Regions from separate parts of the Bradyrhizobium arachidis genome, predicted to be linked through region 3. Evidence: riboswitches for the same ligand, from Rfam matches in the RefSeq annotation. Region 3 holds a riboswitch; each other region holds the start of a gene.
The links. A riboswitch is a leader RNA that binds a small molecule or an ion and turns the genes downstream of it on or off. The one in region 3 is predicted to bind cobalamin.

Region 1: it holds a riboswitch for cobalamin, as region 3 does, so the genes downstream of both, WN72_RS16405 (TonB-dependent receptor) here and WN72_RS17405 (TonB-dependent receptor) in region 3, are expected to answer to the same signal.
Region 2: it holds a riboswitch for cobalamin, as region 3 does, so the genes downstream of both, metE (5-methyltetrahydropteroyltriglutamate--homocysteine S-methyltransferase) here and WN72_RS17405 (TonB-dependent receptor) in region 3, are expected to answer to the same signal.

The regions. Positions count from the first base shown of each region.
Region 1 is NZ_CP030050.1:3,559,517-3,561,716, reverse strand. Features, by position in the region: gene WN72_RS16415 (oxidoreductase) at 1-192, opposite strand, end outside; gene WN72_RS16410 (DUF2147 domain-containing protein) at 381-851, opposite strand; cobalamin riboswitch at 1,090-1,297, shown strand; gene WN72_RS16405 (TonB-dependent receptor) at 1,424-2,200, shown strand, end outside.
Region 2 is NZ_CP030050.1:2,248,471-2,250,670, forward strand. Features, by position in the region: cobalamin riboswitch at 598-799, shown strand; gene metE (5-methyltetrahydropteroyltriglutamate--homocysteine S-methyltransferase) at 902-2,200, shown strand, end outside.
Region 3 is NZ_CP030050.1:3,767,970-3,770,169, forward strand. Features, by position in the region: gene WN72_RS17400 (histidine phosphatase family protein) at 1-562, opposite strand, end outside; cobalamin riboswitch at 635-836, shown strand; gene WN72_RS17405 (TonB-dependent receptor) at 953-2,200, shown strand, end outside.

The DNA of each region.
Region 1 (2,200 bases), 210 kb from region 3:
GATGTCGGACTCGCTCGAAATGTCCATTCTCAGGGACCTCGCCCCGAGCTTGACGAGATCATCCATCTTGTCGACGTGCCGCGCGGCGACGAAGACCTGGAATCCGTCCTTGATAAGACGCCTTGCGATTTCCTTGCCCATGCCGGAGGACGCTCCGGTGACGAGCGCCGTTCTCTTCGACTTGTCGAACATTTCAACCTCTCTTCGTTCCTGCCCTTATCCTGCGGCCTCCGTGGCAGGAATTGACTGACCAAGCACGCCAACAGACTTGCACAACACGCCAATCCTGACGACCGATTTGAGCCGCCGTATTCCCAAGAAAAAGCGCGGTACCCGCGACCGCGCTTTGGCAAGACAGTTCGGGGCTGGCGGAAATCCGTTCACCCGCGAGCGCGGTGGAATGTGCGGGTTTGTCCCATCGCCGGCAGCCCGAGATAGCCTCGGAGGTGCATCTTGCCGTCCTTGACGGTGGCCTTGCAGTTGTAGGTGCGGCCGGACGAGGCGTCATAGATCGTGCCGCCGCCCCACTCGCCATCCTCCCAGCGCAAGCCGGCGATGAAGACAATGTTCTTCAGCGACCGCGCACGCAGCGCGGGATCGGGGTTCTTGGCGTCCTTCTTGAAGGTCACGTTGTCCGCCTCCACGATCTCGTTGCCGTAGAGCATGCGCGCCTGGAATTCCGTTCCGCTCCTGAACATGTCGAGCTTCACCGTGCCGTCGTCCGCCTCCCATGTCCCGACGATCGCATCGGGGACTGGCACCTCGCCGTGCGCCATCGAAATCTGTCCGATGTTCACGGCTGCCATCAGCAGGAAGATGGCGGATCGACGGGAGTGAAGCGACGTTTGCATGGTGCGTTCCTTGGTTTGCGGTTGGGCGAGCGATCGAGGCGCTCGCAGGTCTCGCAAATGTCTCTAGATTTCGGGAACAGCGTTTGCAGCGGCAGAAGGCGCCAGCGGAATTGCGCGGTGCGCCAATCGATGCCGGCGCGGATTTGGATGGTCGGGCAAAACAGCCACACATGGCCATTATCGAAGGTCGGGCCAATCGACGGGTCCCCTTCGGATATTGACGGCTTCATCGCCAGCTGCCAGTTTCATGATCGGTAGTGTCCGCAAGGACTATTCAAGGGAATGCGGTGCGTCCGTCTCGACGGACAATTCCGCGGCTGCCCCCGCAACTGTAGGCGGATAGCCGACGACCAAACGAACCACTGGAGCCCCGTTCGGGCCTCTGGGAAGGCGGTCGAAGGCGATGACCCGCGAGCCAGGAAACCTGCTGCCAGCCATGAGTCACGCGCGAACGCATTGGGCGGGGTGCCCCGATGTCGGACAAGTAGCCGCTGCATCTGCCGCCTGGGGCGAAGGTAGATGACTAAGGCAACCGCGGTGACAGTTTATTTGCGTCGCCGCAGAGCGTTGTCGTGCAAACTCTTCATTCTCGTGCCGGCGTTGCGCCAGGCTATTCACGTGTTTTCCTGATCTCCCTGCTCTCTTCCGTGTCGCTGTCGGCGGCTGCGATCGCGCAGAGCGTGGACCGTGACAAGCCGCCCGTGGAGATCGGTCCAGTGACTGTCTCCCCGTCCACACCGAGGACGGCGCCTGCAATCAGCCCGGGCAACCAAAAGCCTCGGACCGCCCGCCGGGCCACGGGGCGAAGACCGACAGCACCGATCGCTGCAAGGCCCACCAACCCGCCCGCCGGCGACACGACACCGTTGAACACCGCCGCCGTCGCCGGGGTCTCCTCTCGCCTCGGCATTTCGGCCCGGGAGACGCCGGCGACCGTCGAGGTCATCAGCCAGCAGACCATGCAGGACCTGGGCATCCGGACCACCACCGACGTCGCAAAGGCGGCAGTCGGCGTGACTGGCGGCGATGCGCCCGGGGCACCCGCGATCTTCTCGATGCGCGGCTTTTCCGGCGATCAGCTCAACACCCTCTACAACGGCATTCCGATCGGGCCGTCGACCATGACCGGCCGTCCCATGGATGTCGCGGGCCTGCAACAGGTCGAGATCATCAAGGGACCGGACTCGCTGGTGGCAGGTCTTGGCGCAACCGGCGGCGCCGTCAACTACGTGACCAAAGCGCCGCATACCGGTCCGATCGTCAACGAAGCCTTCACCTCCTACGATTCCTTCAACGGCTATCGCGCCGGTTATGGTTCGGGCGGCTCTACGCTGATCGATGGCCTCGAC
Region 2 (2,200 bases), 1.5 Mb from region 3:
ACGCGCCGAATGTTCGGTGGGCGCAGCTGAACGCCTCGACCAAGTTCCTGATGAGAATTGGGAGCACGTTTGCCGCCACAGAACTGTTTGGCTCGCTATCGTTACCGGAGTGTCAGCTTTCGACCTCTGGCATGCCTCTGGGTACTCGCGGCCGAGAGGCCAGAGCGCGTTTGACGCTTCTTTCGCGACAACCGGCACTCGCGCCGAGCATTTGGAGTCTGGCTGGCACTGCAAATCAACGTGCCGGTCAGGTATGTTGCTGACTTTGCCACGTGTCTTAGGCCTATGCAGCACGGATCCAGCTGGTCGAGAGGGCAGCTGGATGGCGGACGCGCTCGAAGAACCTGCTGGGAAGCCTGGGACACGCATCAAATGCGTTCTGCTCTAGGCAGCAGTCCCGACCGCGGAAGCCGCTTTATCCCTTCCACCGAACTGGCGTGCGGCCAGAGGGCAGCTGCGATGGTCATCACAATATCGCTGACTGCAGAGCGCATCTACATCGACTCAGCGATAAGGATGCGCGGTCATTCGCGTAGCGGATGTCGCAGCACCAGCTTGCGACATAATCTGAGAGGTTGACGGAAGACTTGTCTTGCCGATAATCCAAGTCGTCGAGGTTCTCCGGTCCCACTTGATCCGGAGCTAAGAGGGAAGCCGGTGACAATGCCGGCGCTGCCCCCGCAACTGTGAGCGGCAAGCCGCTGTCCAACGATGTCACTGAAGCCTGCGCGGCTTCGGGAAGGCCGGACAGAAGCGATGACCTGCGAGCCAGGAGACCTGCCCCGACAATTATTCGTCCACGGGCGGGGTGTCCCGGTGGTGCGCCAAGCAGCCGTCGCACCGCGCGACTTCCCCTGCCTGCGTCCGCCACGGCCTTTGCCCCCAATATGGGGTTAACGCTATGTCTCTTCTCTCCCTTCCGGTTGCCACGCTTGGAACGCCACGCATCGGTCCAAGGCGCGAGCTCAAACTCGCTCTTGAAAGCTATTGGGCGGGAAAACGCAGCGAACTGCAGTTGCTCGAGGACGCAGCTGGCCTGCGTGCCGCAAACTGGGCTCGTCAGAAATCTATCGGCGTCACCGTCATTCCATCGAACGATTTCTCGCTGTATGATCAGGTGCTCGACACAAGTGTCATGGTTGGCGCCATCCCAGAGATCTACGCTTCGAACGCCGAATCCGTTTCGCTGAAGACGTACTTCGCCATGGCCCGGGGATCACAATGCGGCGATCAGGATGCGAGTTGCGGTCGCGGACCGCGCGGATTTGGCGCACCCGCTCAGGAGATGACCAAGTGGTTCGATACCAACTACCACTACATGGTCCCCGAGTTTCGCAGAGGGCAGACTTTCAGGCTATGCTCTCGCAAGCCGATCGAGGAGTATGAGGAAGCCAAGGCCCTTGGCTTTCAGACCCGTCCTGTCCTGATCGGGCCGGTCACATTCCTAAAGCTCGGCAAGAGTCTCGATCCTGCGTTCCAGCCACTCTCACTGCTGGATGAACTGATACCGATCTATATCGAGGTTCTGCAGGAATTGGCCAAACGTGGGGCAAATTGGGTTCAGTTCGACGAGCCCTGCCTGGTTCTTGATCTGGATGAGAGGGCGCGGCAATCTTTGCGACATGCCTATGATCGGCTCGCCAAGGAGGTGCCGGCCATCAAGATCTTAGTTGCCAGCTATTTCGGCGACCTCGGGGACAATCTGAACACCGCGTTGAGCCTGCCAGTTGCCGGACTACACCTCGACCTAGTTCGAGCGCCACAGTTGTTGGACCAGATCATCGCTGGCGGCCGAGGTGATCTCGTCATGTCGCTCGGTGTCGTCGACGGCCGGAATGTATGGCGGTCGAATTTGTCATCGCTGCGCCAGCGGCTCGAACCCGCGATTGCGAAGCTCGGCAAGGACCGTGTACAGATTGCCCCATCCTGCTCGCTGCTTCATGTACCGGTCGATGTTGAACTTGAAACCGGGCTCGCTTCCGACGTCAAGAGCTGGCTTGCTTTCGCGGTCCAGAAGATGCGGGAGCTTGCGATCCTGGCGCGGGCACTCGCAGGCGACCAGAATGTTGCGCCAGCTCTTGCCGAGTCGGAATGTGCCGCGACTGTTCGCCGGACTTCGCCGAAAATCCGTGATGCCAATGTCGCTGTCCGGATGAAAGCGATCGATCAGACCATGCGTCGACGCGGGAGCCCATTTGCC
Region 3 (2,200 bases):
GCTGGTTGACGGAGACGACGCGCCAGCCGGTCGTGAGCCGGTCGATCCGGGTCAGCGACAGCGGATCGATGACGAAGCGCAAGGCTGCCTGAGGCGTGAGGTCGAGCGCGATGCAGAGCGCGGCGCGGATGGTGCCGGAATGGACGACGAGCGCGGCTGGGCCCGAGCCAATCCGTGACAGGCCGAGCCGGACGCGCGCGACCTGATCCTCAAAGCTCTCGCCGCCCGGCGGCTTTCCACGCGCTGGATCGCTCCAGAACTTCGCATAGGCCTCGCCGCCGGTCGCTGCGAGCTCGTCATGCCGATGGCCGGTCCAGTCGCCAAAATCCTGCTCGGTGAATTCGCTCACCAGCGTCGGCTCCAGCCCCAGCGCCCGCGCGGTCTCGACCGTGCGCCGCAATGGGCTGGCATAGCTCGCAGCATCCCGCGGCAGGCGCTGCCGCAGCGCCTCGAGTTGCGCGCGATCGCGGAGATCGGCCGGCGCGTCGGCGGCATGGATCGTGCCTTTGACGCCGTCGACGGGCGCATGCCGTATCAGCCAGAGGAAGGTCTCGCCTTCCATGCTCATCTCCAAGGAAATTGGGCGCTGTGGCAATAACGCCGCAGCTTGCACATTGACTCTGTCTTGGTCGTAATCCTAGATGCCTCTGACGGTTTCCCCGAGAGGGGATGAAAAGGGAATGCGGTGCGGGGACCTTGTCCCCAATGCCGTAGCTGCCCCCGCAACTGTAAGCGGTGAATCCTTCGTCAGAAGCCACTGGGTCCTCGGTCCCGGGAAGGCGACGAAGCGGTCACGACCCGCGAGCCAGGAGACCTGCCGTCAGCCGTGGTCACACGCGAAGATGTCGGTCGGGGAGTACAGACATTCGGCTTCATCGCACGGCTGAAAGCCTGATGATGGGACCTTGGTTCGCGGTGACGTGCCACTGACGTCACACCGAGGTCCAGGACCGTGTCTTCCATCCGTATCGTACGACCGCGCCGCTTTCTGCTTGCGTCGGCCGCACTCACATCCATTGTCGCCGTTGATATTCCCGCTGCGTCGGCGCAGCAGGCTCGCGAGCCGCTGCCGCCCGTGGAGGTGTCGCCCCCGCAATCCCGCAAGCAGGCCAAGCCGGCCGGCCGGGACGCGGCAAGCGCCCGCCGTACGGCTGTGCGACGGCCCTCGACCGCACCGGCCGCGCCAAAGCTGGCGGCGCCGAACGCTGCGGCACCGACGCCGCTCAACTCCAATGCGGTCGCGGAAAGCGCCTCGCGCCTCGGCCTGACCGTGCGGGAGATACCGGCGACCGTCGAGGTGATCTCGGCCGAGACCATGCGCGAGCAGGGCTATCGTACCGTGTCCGAGGCGGCGCAAGGAGCGGTCGGTGTCACCTCCGGCGACAATCCGGCCGAGCCCGCAGCTTTCTCGATGCGCGGCTTCACCAACAGCCAGATCAACACGCTCTACAACGGCATCAAGATCGGTCCGCAGAACATGACCTCGCGGATCACGGACACCGCCAATCTGGAAGCGGTGGAATTTTTGAAAGGCCCGGCCTCGCTGATGTCGGGCGAGGGCGCCGCCGGTGGCTCCATCAACTTCGTCACCAAGCAGCCGCACACCGGCCCGATCCGCAACGAGGCGGACTTCTCCTGGGACTCGCTAAACTCGTTCCGCGCCCATTACGGCTCGGGCGGCAGCACCAATGTCCAGGGCCTCGACTATCGCTTCGACATCAGCCGCTCCTCTCTCAACGGCTTCGCCGACGACACCAACACCAAAACGTTCGATGTGTCGGGCCAGCTCAACTACCGCATCTCCGACAGCCTCAAGGTCTGGGGCGCGATCGAGTATCGCGAGGACCGCGGCAAGGCTTATTGGGGCGCGCCGCTGGTGCCGATCGCCTTCAGCGGCTCGCATGCGACGAGCGGCATCGTTTCGGGCAATTACGTCTCCAACTACAACGGAACCAATCTCGGCGCGGTCACCATCGACGACCGCACCTTCAACACCAACTACAACGTCCTCGACAATCGCAACGTCGCCCAGGAAGTGTGGCTGCGCGGAGGCTTCGAGCTGAAGCTCGCGCCCGACCTGACACTGAAGAGCCAGGCCTATGGCTACGGCGCCGAGCGCACCTGGTTCAACAATGAGGTCGAGGCATTCAACTCCGTCTCGAACCTCGTCAATCGCGAGCGCTTTTACGTCGCGCACAGC